3 regions of the Methylobacterium sp. CM6244 genome follow, and region 3 is predicted to be linked to each of the others. Evidence: predicted binding sites of a transcription regulator. Region 3 holds the regulator's gene; each other region holds the start of a gene.
The links. The regulator LexA, encoded in region 3, represses DNA repair genes until DNA is damaged. The targets are predictions, from matches to a motif close to TGTTCNNNNTGTGTTCNG.
Positions count from the first base shown of each region.

Region 1: a site for LexA is predicted at 3,558-3,575, ahead of ruvC (crossover junction endodeoxyribonuclease RuvC). Genes of this name have one in related genera too.
Region 2: a site for LexA is predicted at 4,627-4,644, ahead of parE (DNA topoisomerase IV subunit B). Genes of this name have one in related genera too.

Region 1 is NZ_CM139247.1:174,755-180,618, reverse strand. It holds gene ACYQML_RS00870 (phosphoribulokinase) at 1-463, shown strand, start outside; gene rpe (ribulose-phosphate 3-epimerase) at 537-1,211, shown strand; gene ACYQML_RS00860 (HAD-IA family hydrolase) at 1,205-1,954, shown strand; gene ACYQML_RS00855 (YebC/PmpR family DNA-binding transcriptional regulator) at 2,234-2,980, shown strand; gene ruvC (crossover junction endodeoxyribonuclease RuvC) at 3,650-4,216, shown strand; gene ACYQML_RS00845 (YceI family protein) at 4,274-4,891, opposite strand; gene ruvA (Holliday junction branch migration protein RuvA) at 4,970-5,587, shown strand; gene ACYQML_RS00835 (hypothetical protein) at 5,760-5,864, shown strand, end outside.
Region 2 is NZ_CM139247.1:4,059,813-4,065,676, forward strand. It holds gene fhcD (formylmethanofuran--tetrahydromethanopterin N-formyltransferase) at 1-6, shown strand, start outside; gene ACYQML_RS19115 (formylmethanofuran dehydrogenase subunit C) at 3-800, shown strand; gene ACYQML_RS19120 (outer membrane protein) at 1,506-2,336, shown strand; gene parE (DNA topoisomerase IV subunit B) at 2,523-4,613, opposite strand; gene ACYQML_RS19130 (PhoX family protein) at 4,912-5,864, opposite strand, start outside.
Region 3 is NZ_CM139247.1:2,393,571-2,399,434, forward strand. It holds gene gltX (glutamate--tRNA ligase) at 1-119, opposite strand, end outside; gene ACYQML_RS11070 (ComEC/Rec2 family competence protein) at 298-2,568, shown strand; gene lexA (transcriptional repressor LexA) at 2,562-3,299, opposite strand; gene ACYQML_RS11080 (GntR family transcriptional regulator) at 3,666-4,358, opposite strand; gene oxc (oxalyl-CoA decarboxylase) at 5,146-5,864, shown strand, end outside.

The DNA.
Region 1 (5,864 bases), 2.2 Mb from region 3:
CGACGACAATGTCGACATGGCCCGCTACGCCGATCTCAAAATCGGTGTAGTGCCGGTGATCAACCTCGAATGGATTCAGAAGCTGCACCGGGACCGCTCGTTCCGCGGTTATTCCACCGAGGCGGTGACCGACGTCATCCTGCGGCGCATGCCCGATTACGTGCAGACGATCTGCCCGCAATTCACCTGGACGGACATCAACTTCCAGCGCGTGCCCACGGTCGACACGTCGAACCCGTTCATCGCCCGCTGGATCCCCACCGCCGACGAATCGATGGTGGTGATCCGCTTCAAGGACCCGAAGGGCATCGATTTTTCCTACCTGATCTCGATGATCCAGGGCTCCTTCATGAGCCGCGCCAATTCCATTGTGATCCCGGGCGGCAAGCTCGATATCGCCATGCAACTCATCCTCACGCCGATCATCATGCAATTGGTGGAGCGCAAGCGCCGGCTTGCCTGAGACCGCCGAACGTCCGGGCTCATGCTCTTGCCGGACCGACAGAGTGAACGAGATAGTCCGAATGACGACCCGCATGACCGGCCCCATCATCTCCCCGTCGATCCTCTCGGCTGACTTCGCCGCCCTTGGCGAGGAGGTTCGCGCGGTGTCCGAGGCGGGGGCGGACTGGATTCATCTCGACGTGATGGACGGGCATTTCGTGCCTAACATCACCTTCGGGCCCGATGTGGTGAAAGCGCTCCGACCCCATAGCGACAAGGTGTTCGACGTTCATCTGATGATCGCGCCGGCCGACCCGTATCTCGCGGCGTTCGCTGAGGCGGGAGCGGATGCGATTTCGGTCCATGTGGAGGCCGGCCCGCACATTCACCGCTCGCTCCAGACTATCCTGAACCTCGGAAAGCGCGCCGGAATCGCGCTGAATCCGGGCACCCCTGCGAGCGCCATCGAACCCTTGATCGACATGGTCGACCTCGTCCTGGTGATGACGGTGAATCCCGGCTTCGGAGGGCAGAGTTTCATCCCCTCGACGCTGGAGACCATCGCCCGGATCAAGGCGATGAGCGCCGGACGCGACATCGATATCGAGGTGGATGGCGGCATCACGCCCGAGAATGTGGGCCTCGCCGCTGCCGCCGGAGCCAACGCGTTCGTGGCCGGCAGCGCCGTATTCAAGGGCGGGCCCGCCGGCTATGCCGGGCGCATCGCCGCCATCCGGGCGGGCGCCAGCGGCACCGTCGCATGCTGAAGGCGCTGATCTTCGACGTCGACGGGACACTCGCCGAGACCGAGGACCTGCACCGACAGGCATTCAACCGGGCCTTCGCCGAACTGGGGCTCGACTGGAACTGGTCGCCGGAGGCCTATGCCGACCTTCTCACCGTCATGGGCGGGAAGGAGAGGCTCGCGCATTACGTGCGGACCGAGCATGGCGAGCCGGATGCGCAGCGTCGCGTCCAGATGAGCGAGATCCACGACCGCAAGACCAGGATCTATGGCGATCTCGTCACGCAGGGGGCGCTCGCCCTGCGCCCTGGCATTGCGCGCCTGGTCGAGGAGGCGAAACGCGCGGGCCTACGTCTCGCGGTGGCCAGCACCACGAGCAGGCCCAATATCGATACCTTGATCGCCGTGAATTTCCCCGAGGGCAATCCGTTCGACGCCATCGCCTGCGGCGACGAGGCCGAGCGCAAGAAACCCCATCCAGACGTGTTCGTGCTCGCCCTGAAGCGCCTCGGGGTCGAACCGGGCGAGGCCATCGCCTTTGAGGATTCCGCCCCCGGCATCCGCTCTGCCCTGAATGCCGGCCTGCCGGTCATCGCCACGCGCAGCCTCTATACCGGTGGTCACAGCCTGGAGGGCGCGTTCTCGGCCGTCTCCGATCTCGGCGAGAGGGAGGCGCCGCATAGCCATCTCGCCGGATCGGCATGGCCCGGCGACGTCGTCACTCTCGCGGCGTTGAAGGACTGGCACGCCCGGCACGCGGGGTGACCCCTTTCGCGGGCCGCGGAAACAAAGTCGAGCCCGCGACGATGCCGAGGCAGGCGGTAAAGGCGAGGCGCCACCAGGGCCGCACCGCGCCGCCGTTTCCTTCGTCTGCCATCGCTTCTGTCCCCGTTGCGAGGAGAGAAACTCCCCTGCCGCATCAACGCCGGGGGCCTCACCGCGTTGCCTCGATGAGCGGACCCGGCCTATAACCCGGCCCAACCCCGCTGCGGTGACGCGCGCGCGCACTTCCGCTCCACCTCCGACACGACCCAAGGTCACGCTATGGCCGGCCATTCCCAGTTCAAGAACATCATGCACCGCAAGGGCCGCGTCGATGCGGTCCGTTCCAAGATCTTCGGCAAGCTCGCCCGCGAGATCACGGTTGCGGCCAAGCTCGGCATGCCCGACCCGGCGATGAATGCGCGCCTTCGCGCCGCCATCATCGCGGCACGGGCCGAGAACGTGCCCAAGGACAATATCGAGCGCGCCATCAAGAAGGCCTCGGGCGCCGACGCCGAAAGCTACGACGAGATCCGCTATGAGGGCTACGGCCCGGGCGGCGCTGCCCTCATCGTCGAGGCGCAGACCGACAACCGCAACCGTACCGCCTCCGACGTGCGCTCGGCCTTCACAAAGTCCGGCGGCAGCTTGGCCGAGACCGGCGCTGTCTCCTTCATGTTTGACCATGTCGGCGTGGTGGAGTTCGATGCCAAGGTGGCGGATGCCGACACGATGCTCGAGGCTGCCATCGAGGCAGGCGCCGACGACGTGCGCTCCTCCGAGGACGGCCACGAGATCACCTGCGCCCAGGATTCCTACGGCGAGGTCTCCAAGGCACTGGAGGCCCGCTTCGGCGAGCCGCGCCGCACGGCCCTGATCTGGAAGGCCCAGAACACGATCGAGGTCGACGACGAGACCGGCGAGAAGCTGATCCGCCTCGTCGAAGTCATCGAAGACCAGGACGACGTCCAGAACGTCTACGTCAATTTCGCTCTCTCCGACGCTCTGGTCGCCAAGCTCGAAGGGTGAGCGGCCCGGAGCCACAAGCGATCATTCCAGATCCGATAGTCCCCTTCATGATGGCGGATCCGGGATTCACTCTGGTGCCGCGCGTGCTCGGCTGATCCGGCATCCGCTTCGTTCGAGCGGAGCCAGGATCAGGCTGCTTTTACGGTGTCGAGGAAGCGGTTGACCAACGCCAGCGCGTCAGCGTCCCGAGTCCCGCCATAACGGTTGCCGCCAGGATCAGCCCTGTCGGAACGTTCCCGCTGAACTGAGCTCCGAGCCCGGCGATCGGCAGGATTAGCCAGAGGCAGATGCTCAGGAATCAGTCGGAGCTCCGCCGGCAAGTTTCGATATCCGCATTGGAATTCTGATTTTTCGGATACGTCGGGCTTATGGAACGGGAGCTTACGCGCGCGTCGCCGGTATCCGCGACGAGCTACGCGCTGGAGACGTAGAGACGGGCGACGAGATCCGGTGGGACGGCGGTGACCACGACGCTGTGGGTCCGTCCCCCCATGGATAGGATCGTTTCCCGCCAGCTCAGGCGACGAGGGCGGCAATGTCTTGCCCATGCCATCGCCCATGCCTTGGCACAAGACTTCGTTCACGATATGTCCTTAACGCTCAGATCGGCGCGGCGCTCGCGCCCGGACCTGTCCAACCCATGATTTTGTCACCTCTGGTTTTGAGCGCATGACCGGCTCCGTCCGCATCCTCGGCATCGATCCCGGCCTGCGCCGGACCGGCTGGGGTCTCATCTCCGTCGTCGGGACGAAACTGACCTATATCGATTGCGGCGTGGTGACCTCGGATGGAGACCTGCCCCTCGCCCTGCGCCTGCGGGAGTTGCACGAGGGCATCACCCGCGTGGTGTCGGGGTTCTCGCCCGACGAAGTCGCCGTGGAGGAGACTTTCGTCAACAAGGACGCGCAGGCGACGCTGAAGCTCGGCCACGCTCGCGCCATCGCCCTGCTGGTGCCGGCTCTGGCTGGTCTGCCGGTCTCGGAATACGCCGCCAACCTGGTGAAGAAGACCGTCTGTGGCTCGGGCCATGCCGAGAAGGTGCAGATCCAGGCGATGGTGAAGTTTCTGATGCCCAAGGCCGAGTTCAAGACGGCGGATGCCGCCGATGCCCTCGCCATCGCCGTCACCCATGCCAATCATCGCGGTGCGCATGCGCTGAAGAAGCTCCACGCTCCCGTCGCCGGGGTGAGCGGGCTTGCCGCCGCACGGATCGCGGCGGCTCTGGCGAAGAGGTGAGCATGTCCTCTCCCGGCGCTGGGCGCGGGGAGAGGGGACTTTACGTCCTGGGCGGGTTTACTGGGCCTTGAACTCGCCCTCCAGGCGCAGGCTCACCTCGTCGCTCACTGCCGGCACGAAGGCCGAGACACCGAAATCCGAACGCTTGATCACGGCCCAGCCATCGAAGCCCACGGTGTAGCGCTTGTCGACGGGGTTGGTGCCGGCTTGGTTGAACGTGGCGTCGAAGGAGACGGGTTTCGTCACACCCTTCAGGGTGAGGGTGCCGGTGATCCGCGCCGTGGTCGGGCTGGTGGGCTCCACCAGGGTCGCCGTGTAGGTGGCGGTGGGGAACTTGGCCGTGTCGAAGAACTCGGGGGCCTGGAGATGCTTGTTCAAGGCATCGTTGAGGCCGTTGATGCTGGCCATGCCGATGGTGACGCTGAGCTGGCTCTTTGCCGGCTCCTTCGGATCCAGAACGGCCTTGGCCGCCACATCGGTGATCTGCCCATAATAGGTCGAGTAGCCGAGATGGATCACCGACCAGGTGATCTTGCCGTGTGCCGGATCGAGCACGTAGGTGCCGGGCTTGACCTGGGTCGGGTCGCGCGACGGACCGGCTTCGGGTGGCGTCTCCTGCGCGTAGGCGCAGGGCGAGGCCAGAAGCAGGAGGGCGAGGAGGCGCGTGCGCATCATGCGGTCACTTTCTCTATGGCTGGTCGGACAGGAGGGCCGGTCCCTGATAAGACCCTGTCTCTGATGACGAGATGATGCATGATCGGCAAGCTGAAGGGTGTGGTGGATTCCTACGGAGAGGATTTCGTGATCCTCGACGTGCAGGGGGTCGGCTACGTGGTGCATTGTTCCGCCCGGACCTTGCAGCGGATGCCGGGCGCGGGCGAGGCCGCTTCCCTCGCCATCGAGACCCATGTCCGCGAGGACATGATCCGGCTCTATGGTTTCCGCTCCGATGCCGAGCGCGAATGGTTTCGCCTGCTTCAGACCGTTCAGGGGGTCGGCTCCAAGGTGGCCCTCGGCCTGCTCTCCGTGCTGGAGCCGGAGGCCCTCGCCACCGCCATCGCCATGGGCGACAAGACCGCCATCGCCCGCGCCCCCGGGGTCGGGCCACGCCTCGCCGCCCGGCTCACCGCCGAATTGAAGGACAAGGCCCCCGCCTTCGCGCCGATCGACCCCGCCGTCCTGGCCCTCTCCGGAGCGGTGGAGGATCGAACCGCGCCTCAGCCCGCCGCCGATGCCATCTCGGCCCTGGTCAATCTCGGTTACGCCCCGGTCCAGGCCTCCGCCGCCATCGCCGCCGCGATGAAGGGAGCCGGTGAGGGCGCCGAAGCCAAGACCCTTATCCGCCTTGGCCTGCGCGAACTCGCCCGGTGAATCGGATGGTCCAAGGCGCAAATCCGCGTCCGGCCCGACGCCTGTTTTAACGGTTTATGCTACATAGTTGCCCATCGTCCCACGGGAGAACCAGCTTTCGTCCTTCCGGTAAACTGTCTAATCCGCTATCGACCGGAGCCCCGACTGGGCGGACCGCGCTCCGGGATTGAATATGACGGGCTTCTGGACATTCCTGGCGACCGCGCTGGTCTCCTGCGCGGCAGTGGCACCGGCGCTGGCCGCCGATCCGGCCGGCGTGCAGCCACCCGTTCCGGAT
Region 2 (5,864 bases), 1.7 Mb from region 3:
GCATGAGCACCCTCACCCTGCGCCAGGAGCCGCCGGAGCGGCTCGATTTCCTTCATGTGAATCCGCTCTCCCTGAGCGGCCTGACCGAGGCCGAGGCGGGGAAACTCCCCATCGGCACCAGCCGATGCGGCCTGACGCTGGGCGACGTCTTCGCGATCAGCCTCGACGGCTCCGACAGCCTGACCATCGAGGGCGGGTCATCCCGCTTCGACAGCATTGGTGCCTCGCTCAGCGGCGGTTCGATCCGGGTCGTCGGCGATGTCGGCCAGCGCCTCGGCGCAGGCATGGCATCGGGCGCGGTGACGGTCACGGGATCGGCCGGCCCTTATGCCGGATCGGGTGCCAAGGGCGGCACGATCACCATCGAAGGGGATGCCGGCGATCATGCGGGCGGCGCAGTCTATGCCGCCAAGGCCGGGCTCGACGGCGCCACGCTGGTGATCCGAGGCTCGGCCGGCGATTATCTCGGCGACCGCATGCGGCGCGGGCTGATCCTGGTCGGATCCGCAGGGGCTCATGCAGGATCGCGGATGATCGCAGGCACGATCGCGGCCCTCTCGGTGGGTGACCATCCGGGCTACGGCATGCGGCGTGGGACGATCCTCGCAGGCGGACACGGTGCCCTGAGCCCGAGTTTCGTCGAGACGGGAACGCACGATCTCGTGTTCTTGCGCCTGCTCGCCCGATCCCTGCGCGCCCTCAGCCCCGCCCATGCCGACCTCGCGGCGGGTGCGCTCAAGCGCTATTCCGGCGATCTCGCCACCCTCGGCAAGGGTGAACTCTGGGTTACGGCCGCCTGAGAAACCGGGCGAGTCCCTTGCCGGCGGCGCTCTGCGCCGTCGGCGGAGTCATCACGTATCCTTTAGCCCGGTGCGATCCTGCTGATCGACCGTTGATCGCCCCGCCCTCATTCTCCGGGGCTCTGAACTCATAGGCCACGGCGCTGGCCGGGAAACCCGGATCGCTCAGATCACGGCTCGCAAGGTTCGTTTCGTCGGAGACGAGAGGCCGGATCGGGACTATCACTCCGTTCGCGACATGCTGGCTAGGCGTCGCCGCGACCCGAAAACTGGTTTCTACGGTACGAGTCTCAGGATCGCCGGACCTGCGCGACTCCCAATCCTGCATTTACTTGCCAGGCCCCGCTCCCATGCAGGAGCTGCATCGTCCCCTTGAAAGCCGGACACCGTTCTCGCGAACATCACAGTGATCATTGTTGCTGATCTGAATGATGCAGAATTATTCTGATTAACAAATGGTTGTAGAAGGTGCGGAGCGGATGTCGCACCGGTGGATCTGGATCATCGGTCGCTCTGAAGGAGAAATACCCTCAGGTGCGCCAGAACACGTGGCCGATTCCCAATTCCTCACCTGGGTCTAACCTTTACCCTTCGTTGACGGCTGCTGCTGTATTCGATGGATGTTGTTGCAGGAATGCGACAGACCTCACGCCCGACCAAGCCTACAAGCGCTCAGGCTTAATGCCCATCAGGACCAGACACACAATGAAAAGACTGCTTCTCGCTACGACCGTTCTCGCCGGCCTGACTGCTGTCGCTTCGGCCGCCGACCTTCCCCGTCGCGCCGCTCCGCCGGTCTTCGTTCCGGTCCCGGTCTTCACGTGGACGGGCTTCTACGCCGGTATCAACGCCGGTTACGCTTTCGACGCCGGCAAGGAAGGCCCCAACTCCTTCCCGGTGGCGAGCCGCTTCACCGCCGCTGGCACCCCGCAGGTCGCCACGTTCAGCAAGGACAGCCAGGACGGCTTCTCCGGCGGCGCGCAGATCGGTTACAACTACCAGTTCACCCCGGGTTCGGGCGTGGTCGTCGGTATCGAAGCCGACGCCCAGTACCTCGATTTCGGCGCCAAGCGTCGTGACTCAGGCGTCGTTGCCGCTCCCGGCTTCGCCATCAACGACCCGCGTGGCCTCTCCAGCCTCGACTTCTTCGGTACCGTCCGCGGTCGCCTCGGCTACGCTTTCGACCGCACCCTCGTGTACGGCACCGGCGGCTTCGCTTACGGCGCTGGCAGCACCGACCGTAGCTTCGGCGGCTTCCAGGGCAACGACGACTTCCGCACCGGCTACGCCGTCGGCGGTGGTATCGAATACGCTCTCCCCACCGACTCGTTCTTCAACTTCTTCCGCGCTTCCGCTGTGACGCTGAAGGTCGAAGGCCTGTACGTGAACCTCGATCGCGGCACCCGCAACCAGGGCGCCTTCATCATCAACACCGCCGCCAACAACGCTGTCGTGCAGTCGATCAGCAGCGGTCGTCGCGACGACGAGTTCGCCGTCGTCCGCGCCGGCCTGAACTACAAGTTCGGCACCTACTAGGATCGTCCATAATCTCCGCGCAGTCCTTCTCGAGGGCTGCGCGGCTCAGGATCGTCCAAACGAAAAACCCGGCCTGGCGGCCGGGTTTTTTGCGTTGGTATGGGTTCGTCGCACAGTGACGGGGAAGCGGTGCTTCCCCTGTCTCATGCCAGACCTCGATCAGCCCGCCTCAACCCGCACTCGGCATCAGATGTCGAGCACGGCCTCGTCGGCGAAGGCGGCGCGTTCGGAGATGAAGGCGAAGCGGGCTTCGGGCTTGTTGCCCATCAGCCGCTCCACGGCGTCGCCCGTGGAGACGCGTGCCTCGTCGAGGACCGCGACGCGCAGAAGGGTACGCTTCTTCGGGTCCATGGTCGTCTCCTTCAACTGCGCCGGCATCATCTCGCCGAGCCCCTTGAAGCGGCTGATCTCGACCTTGGCACCCTTGAACGTGGTCTTGATGACCCGCTCCTTATCGGCATCGTCACGGGCATAGGCCGTCTTCGCGCCGTGCTGGAGGCGGTAGAGCGGCGGGATCGCGAGGTAGAGATGGCCCTTGTCGATGAGCTTGGGCATCTGGCGATAGAAGAAGGTGATCAGCAGGGATGCGATATGGGCGCCGTCGACATCGGCGTCGGTCATGATGATGACCTTCTCGTAGCGAAGATCCTCGCCCTTGTAGCTGTTGCCCGTGCCGCAACCGAGCGCCTGGGTCAGGTCGGAGATGAGCTGGTTGGCGCCCATCTTGTCGCGACTGGCCGAGGCCACGTTGAGGATCTTGCCGCGCAGGGGCAGGATCGCCTGGCTGGCGCGGTCGCGCGCCTGCTTTGCCGAGCCGCCCGCGGAATCACCCTCGACGATGAAGATTTCCGAGCCGGCCGTACCGGCCTTCGAGCAATCGGCGAGCTTGCCCGGCAGACGTAGCTTGCGGGTCGCGGATTTGCGCGCGACCTCTTTCTCCTGGCGTCGGCGCAGGCGCTCCTCGGCCCGGTCGATCACCCAGTCGAGAAGTTTGTTGGCCTGGGCCGGGGAGGCGGCGAGCCAATGGTCGAACGCGTCGCGGATCGCCGTCTCGACAATCCTCGAGGCTTCCACGGTGGCGAGCTTGTCCTTGGTCTGGCCCTGGAATTCCGGCTCGCGGATGAAGACGGAGAGCATCGAGGCGCAGGTCGCCATGACGTCATCCGTTGTGACGGAGGTCATGCGCTTAGCCTGGCCGACGCGTTCGGCATGTTCGCGCAGCGCCCGCAGCAGGGCGACGCGCAGGCCGCTTTCATGCGTGCCACCCTCGGCGGTGGGGATGGTGTTGCAATAGGAGTGCGAGACCCCGTCCTCCACCACCATCCAGGCGACGGCCCATTCGAGGGAGCCATGGCCACCGGGCTTCGTCACCTTGCCGGCGAAAACCGCATCGGTGACGAGTTCCTTGCCCTCGAGATCGCGGGCGAGATAATCGCGCAGGCCGCCGGGGAAGCGGTGCACGGTCTCTGCCGGGACGTCGTCCATCCCCTCGATCAGGGACGGCGCGCAACGCCAGCGGATTTCGACGCCGCCGAACAGGTAGGCCTTTGACCGGGCCATCTTGAACAGCCGGCGCGGATCGAATTTCAGAGCTCCGAAGATCTCGGCATCGGGATGGAAGCGCACCCGGGTGCCGCGACGGTTCTGCACCCGGCCGACCTCCACCAGAGGCCCCTGCACGTGGCCACGCGAGAACGTCTGGCGGTACAGGGTCTGGCTGCGGGCGACCTCGACCTCGAGGCTGTCCGAGAGGGCATTGACCACGGAGATGCCGACGCCATGAAGGCCGCCCGAGGTCTCGTAGACCTTCGAGTCGAATTTTCCGCCGGCGTGCAGCGTCGTCATGATGACTTCGAGGGCGGATTTGCCGGGGAATTTCGGATGCGGGTCCACCGGGATACCGCGTCCGTTATCGGTGATGACGAGGTGGCCCGTCGCCTCCAGTTCCACCTCGATGTAGCTGGCATGGCCGGCCACAGCCTCGTCCATGGAATTGTCGATCACCTCGGCGAAGAGATGGTGCAGGGCGCGTTCGTCGGTGCCGCCGATATACATGCCCGGCCGGCGCCGGACGGGCTCCAGCCCCTCCAGCACTTCGATCGACGAGGCGTCGTAGCCGGCCTCGGCTGTTTCGATGGGCGCCTTGTCGAGGGGCGCTCGGGCGGCGGAGGAAGCCTTGGCACCGCGAACCGGCGCCTGGCCGCCTGCGAACAGATCGCTCGGCCGGCCGACGGCGGGGGCCGCAACGGCCTGGCGTGAGGTCTCGCGCTGAGTCATGTGCCAACCATACAGGAACGAAACGGAAACGTGAAGCGCCGCCATGAGGGCGCGGGAGGTCTCTCCCCGTGTTCCTGCACAGCTTGCGCCGATTCCCTTAACGCTGTGTCGTCGGGATTTCGGAGGGACCGGCGCGGTCGCTGCGCCCTGCCCTTTCCCCGGTCGCTATCCGTACCCCTGCTGGCACTCTGAAGGAGTTGCGGCGCAATGGGGGCGAGTTCCACGACGCCGGTTCGACAGGGCCGCCATTCAGCGGCGACGGAGGGGGATCCAGTGTCCAGCTGGAAAGGCCGAGCGGTCAGCTTCCGACCCGGCCGCCCCCGCGCTTCGTGATGGCGACGATGGCCGGGCGGGGCGGCATCGCATCGTCGAAATCCGGCCACCGGGTCGAAGGTGCCTCGAACGTGGCGGGAGCGGCCTTCGGATCCTCCTCGTCGGCCTCGCCGGGATGCTGGACGGCGACGAAGAACGTGGTGTCGTCCGGTGTGAAGTAGGGGCCGCACATCTCCGCGCCGTTGGGCACCCGGAAGAAGTGCTTGCCGGTTCCCCGTCCCTGCCCGTCCGTCTCCATGGCCCAGATTCCGTCGTTCCGGCCCGTCTTCGATGGCGAGTTCCCGTCGGTGGCGACCCAGAGCCGACCCTGTCCGTCGACCGAGCAATTGTCCGGCATGCCGAACCAGCCGTCCTTCGTCGTCGCGGAGGAGAAGGTGGCGCCGACCGTAGCGATGGAGGGATCGCCGCATTTGACGAGGATCTCCCAGGCGAAGCCCGGTGCCGCATGGTCGCCCTCGTCGGGGGTCAGCTCCACGATGTGGCCGAAGCGGTTGTCGGGCCTCGGATTGGCGGCGTTCACCTCGTCGGGTTTGCGTTTCACGTTGTTGGTGAGCATGACATAGACCTTGCCGGTCTTCGGATTGGCCTCGACGTCTTCCGGGCGATCCATCTTGGTGGCGCCGAGGAGGTCGGCGGCACGCCGTGCCTCGATGACCACGTCGGCCTGGGAGCGGAACCCGTTCTCCGTCGTCAGGGGGCCTTGTCCGAAGACCAGCGGCATCCAGGCGCCGCGTCCGTCGGCATCGAACCGGGCGACGTGGAGCGTGCCGGAATCGAGGATATCGCGGTTGGCCCGCCGGTCGGCGAGATTTACGGCCGCGTCCGTCACGAACTTGTAGACGTAGTCGAAACGCTCATCGTCGCCCTGGTAGACCACGTAGCGGCCGCTCTTCGAGACGATGCCGGCGGCGCCTTCGT
Region 3 (5,864 bases):
AGCATTCTGCCGCCGAAATGACGGGCATAAAGCCAGTTGAAGAGCGCCGTGCGCGCTCCCCCGATATGCAGGTACCCCGTAGGGGAGGGGGCAAAGCGCGTAACGACGGGTGACGACATCGGGCGGTTAAACTTGTGCGTGAAATGAGAGGGCGGATCGACCGGCCCGGATCGGCGCATGTAGCATGCGTTTTCGATGACGTTAAGAAAGCGTGGCGCCGAGTCGCGAAACGGGGACGATTTCGCGCGGGCGGCATCTCTCGCGCTTCGTGAGCCGTGAGGAGAGACGCAGCCGGAGATGGCGCAGGCCAGTGCGCGAGCCACGGGTGCGACGGGTGCCGCCTTGGCCTCGTCACGCTCACCCGCGATCCTGATCGGCGCGATTAGACGCTGGATCGTCGACGGGCTGGTTCAGGAATCCGAACAGAGGCGCCTGTTTCCCTGGCTTGCCGTCACGTTCGGTTTTGGCATCCTCGTCTGTTTCACCGCCACGGATGGTCAGCCTGCGCTGGCAGCACCCCTCCTCGTCGCGTCCGCACTCTCTGCCCTCGCACTTCGCCTCGGTTCGAGGCCCGTGGCCTTGGCATTGGTTCTCGGACTTGCCGTAGCCTTCCTGGGTTTCGCGGCCGCCACCCTGAGGATGCAGGTCGTAGCGGCACCCGTCCTGGCCCGGACGACGATTGCCCCGCTCACCGGATTGGTCGAAGCCCTCGACGAACGGGAAGTCGGCGCCCGCCTGATCGTTCTCGTGGAGAGTTTCGCCAACCTCCCGCCGGATCGCCGGCCCACGCGGGTCCGCGTTTCCTACAAGAAGGCCCTTGCGCTGAAGCCCGGCGATTTCATTTCGGCGACGGCACGGCTCCTGCCGCCGCCCGACGCGGCCCGCCCCGGCGGATATGATTTCGCCCGGGATGCCTATTTTCGCGGGATCGGTGCCGTCGGTTCCCTGGTAGGCAAGATCGACGTCAAGCATCCGCCCAGGCCTTTGCCCCGCTCGGTAGCGCTGGCAGCCGCCGTAGACGACGCCCGCAACGCGCTGACCCGGCGCATCACCGACGCCAATGGCGGGCAGGCCGGCGCGGTGGCCGCCGCCCTCGTAACGGGCAAGCGCGGCCTCATCAATGCCGAGACCAACGAGGTTCTGCGTGCGGCGGGAATTCACCACGTCGTCTCGATTTCCGGCCTCCACATGGTGCTCGCAGCCGGCGTCGTGTTCTGGCTCGTCCGCGCGCTGCTCGCCCTCATTCCGGGGCTCGCCCTGGTTTGGCCGATCAAGAAGATCGCCGCCGGCTTCGCCATGGTGGGTGTCACGGCCTATTGCGTCTTCTCGGGCTGGGATATCGCTGCCGAACGCTCGCTCATCATGACGTTGGTGATGCTCGGCGCGATCCTGGTAGATCGCCCGGCTTTGAGCATGCGAAACCTCGCGCTCGCTGCCCTCATCGCCCTCGCGCGCGAGCCGGACGGGATTCTCGGCCCGAGCTTTCAGATGTCGTTCGGCGCGGTTGCGGGCCTCATCGCTTGCGCCGGTGCGCTCAATCGCTGGATGCCGCCACGCGAAGGTGCGGGCCTCTTGGCCCGAACCTGGCGGTTTCTGGCTGTCGCGGTCCTTGGCACGCTGGCGACGACCTTGATCGCCCAGATCGCCACGGCGCCCTTCGCGACCTATCATTTCCAGACCGTCCAGCCCTTCGGCATCGTCGGCAATGCCCTGACCTTGCCCCTCGTCTCCCTGGCGGTGATGCCGGCGGCGGTTCTTGGGATCCTCGCCTATCCCTTCGCACTGGACCAGCCGGTCTGGTGGGCGATGGGGCTCGCCGTACGCGGGATGCTCACGATCTCCGGCTGGATCAGCGGGTTCGGACACGCCACGCTCGTCGTCCCGGCCTATGGCAGCACGGCACTCTGCCTGCTTGCTCTCGCTCTGCTCCTGCTGACACTTCCCGTCTCGAGCTTACGCTGGATCGGCCTTGCTCCGGCCGCTCTCGGTGTCGTGCTCGCTACCATGCCGCCGCGTTACGACGTCTACATCGACCGTGAGGGTGGCGGTGCAGCCTTCCGCGACGGGGACGGCCGATTGAGCATTCTCGGCAGCCCGCCGGCCTTCGTCCTCGAACAATGGCTCAAGGCGGATGGCGATTCGCGGAAAGTCGCCGCCGTCGCAGCCTCGCCGAGAAGCCGATGCGATACCGTCGGATGCGTCGTCGAGTTAGGACCGGGTCGGATCGTCGCCCTCGTCAAGGACAAGCGGGCCTTCGCGGAGGATTGCGAACGGGCGAGTGTGATCATCGCCCGCCGTGACGCTCCCAAAGACTGCCGGGCCGGCTTCGTCATCGATCGCGCATACCTAGCCCTACGCGGCGCCACCGCCATCCGTTTCGGCCCTGAAGGACCGCAGGTCACGTCCGCCCACCAACCTCATTCTCGTCCGCCATGGCGGCGGGCGGTCGCTGTCGTCACGCCGTCCCCTTCGCCTCCGAAGGAATCGGGACCAAGTCCGAAACCCATAGAACCCGAGGGCGACGACGGCGATCCGTCATCCGAAACGCAGTCGGACGGGCTTCAGTAACGACGGACCAGGCTGACGAGCCGCCCCTGGATCTGAACACGATCCGGACCCAGAACCCTCGTCTCGTAGGCTGGGTTTGCCGCTTCCAGAGCGATGGAGGAACCGCGGCGACGCAGGCGCTTCAATGTGGCCTCTTCATCGTCAATGAGGGCAACGATGATGTCGCCCGTATTCGCAGTGTCCTGCTTCTTGATCACGACAAGATCACCATCGAGGATACCCGCTTCGATCATCGAATCGCCACGGACCTCCAGCGCGTAATGTTCGCCGCCGGCCAGGAAGTCCGGTGATAGCGTCACGGAATGGCTCTGGTTCTGTATGGCGGAGATCGGCGTGCCGGCCGCGATCCGTCCCATGACCGGGATTGTGATCGACCTTCCGCTCTCGTCCTGGGCCTGGGTCGTTGGCTGGCGCAGGGACGGCATCGCCTTGGACCGACCGCCTTCGACGACGCTCGGCGTGAAGCGGCGAACTTCACCGGCGGGAGCGGGCTTCGACGCCGGTGCACCGGTCAGGCTCTCAGGCATCCGGATCACTTCGATCGCCCTGGCGCGATTCGGCAAACGACGCAGAAATCCGCGCTCTTCGAGGGCCGTGATCAACCGGTGGATCCCCGACTTCGATTTGAGATCGAGGGCGTCCTTCATCTCGTCGAAGGAGGGCGGGACACCACTCTCCTGCATCCGTTGTTGGATGAATTGGAGAAGATCCAGCTGCTTACGCGTCAACATACAGATCACTCTTCCACTGAAGCCAATGGCCGCGACTAACGCCGCTGAAACAAAACACGAACACGGTAGACGTTCCGCAAGTGTTCTGCAAGGGTTCCGTTAACCCGGTGGTAGAGTTTGTTCCTGAGGTGCAATGTTCCGCTCAAGCGGCCTTACCGCGGGCCGGCTTGGCGTCCGCCGGTATCACCCGCCGGGCCCTTCAATCATCCGAAGGGGCTTCGTGCCGCGGGGGCTTACCCCGCCACTGTATGGCGGGCCTTCGCGGTGTCCGGCGGAGCCGCGCGCCCAGTCCCCGCCGATGACTTAGTCGGTCACCGACGGCCGGGGAGCCATGCGATATGGCGGGTACTCTGGCGGCAGCGTCGATCAGTCGAGATAGTCACCATATTTCTCGACATGGCTGGCGAGGCCGAGGCCGTGCTCGCGCACGAGGCGTTCCGCCAGATCTGCATCGCGCGCTTCCAATGCCTTGATGATCGCCACGTGTTCCTTGATCGAGTTGGCCGCGCGTTCCCCCTGACGCAGCGCGGTGTTGCGAATACCGCGGACATGCATCAGCAGGTTGCTGGTGATGTCTTTGATCACGTCGCACTGGCCGAGCGAAATGATCTTCTGGTGGAAGCGAATGTTGGCTTCCGAATACTCGTCGAGATGATCCGACGGGCGTCCTTCATAGAATTCTGGAAAGTGCTCACGCAGGCAGAGAAGTTGTTCGTCGGTGGCACGCTCGCAGGCGAGGCGCGCAGCCATGCTCTCCAAGGCAGACCAAGCCTGGATCATGCTGACAATTTCTTTCTTCGACTTCTTGATGACGAAGACACCGCGACGGGCCTCGAACCGCACGAAGCCTTCCTGCTCCAATACCGTCAGCGCTTCGCGCACAGGGGTGCGGCTCACGCCAAGGTTCAAGGACAGCTTTCGCTCATCCAGGCGAACCTCTTCACGCTGATTATAAATGTTCATGTTCGTGATTGCTTCTTTGAGCGCGTCATAAGCCAATGCACGCAAGCTTGAAGTCGCAACGATAGGCTTTACTTGAAATGTGTCGGATTTAACCATTTTTCATGCCACCTAGAATAATTTAAACTCGCACACGCGGGCGAGCACACTTGGTGTGAAGCATGCCAAACTCGCGTTTGAAATACAAGGAATGCCTCGGCCCGCTCAAAGCTCTTAACATAAGCTGAGTGGCGCTTTCCTCGCTACGGTTCGAAGAGCAGACTTCCGATTACCATGAAGGAAGGAGTTGTATTCTTCCCGTGTCGACCGGCCATGCGAAGCCTCGCGTTCGAGCGATCCGATGCTGATCGGCACAATCGTGCAAATCCGTTTGACAGTTGGTATTTGGTATGCCACCAATTGCCTATCGGGTCGGAGGGCTTACAGCAGTTTTCGACTGCTAGATCGGGTCAAAGCGTCTTCTCTGTTCGAGGCAGGCGCGGGATCGCCAGCCGGCGAACGCCGCTCGACTGGCGATAGGCATTATAAAACATGGCGATTTGGTTGTGTCCACCATCGACCCCATCAAGTCACCGCAAAGATTAAGCTGCGCGGAATACCCAAAGAGATCATAAATTTTTGGATTCCCGTTGAAGAAAATCCACGCCCCGTCGAGGGAGAATGAAACGTCACGCTGGCCGACTTCACTGCAACGCCAACTCCAAAGTCACTGCCAGGACGTCGATTTAACGTCGAGGAATCCCGCGGTCTCCGAAGCCGCATCACAATCGGGTTTGCGCTGCACGAGAGAACCAAATCCCGCAGCGGAAAAGTTCACGTCATCGGTTCGCCGACTTTGCGGACCGCCAATCAAAATAAAACGTCAAAGAACCAGGGAGAGAACACGATGTCAGCTTTGGCCCAGAGAATCGATGTCGACGTTTCGGCCGAGCCGGAACTCACCGATGGCTTCCACCTCGTCATCGACGCGCTGAAGCTCAATGACATCAACACGATCTACGGCGTGCCCGGCATTCCGATCACCGATCTCGGTCGCCTCGCCCAGGCCGCAGGAATGCGGGTCATCTCCTTTCGCCATGAGCAGCACGCCGGCAACGCCGCCGCCATCGCGGGCTTCCTGACGAAGAAGCCCGGCATCTGCCTCACGGTTTCCGCGCCTGGCTTCCTCAACGGCCTCACGGCCCTGGCCAACGCCACGACTAACTGCTTCCCGATGATCCTTATTTCCGGCTCGTCGGAGCGCGAGATCGTCGATCTCCAGCAGGGCGATTACGAGGAGATGGACCAGCTCGCCATCGCTAAGCCCCTGTGCAAGGCCGCCTTCCGCGTTCTTCACGCCGCCGACATCGGCATTGCCGTCGCGCGGGCCATCCGGGCCGCAGTTTCGGGCCGCCCCGGCGGCGTCTATCTCGATCTACCTGCCAAGCTTTTCTCTCAGGTGATGGAGGCCGATGCCGGCGCCAAGTCGCTGGTCAAGGTCATCGATGCGGCCCCGGCCCAGCTGCCGGCCCCCTCCGCGATCAAGCGCGCACTCGATGTCCTGAAGAGCGCCAAACGCCCCCTCATCGTGCTCGGCAAGGGCGCGGCCTATGCGCAGGCCGACGA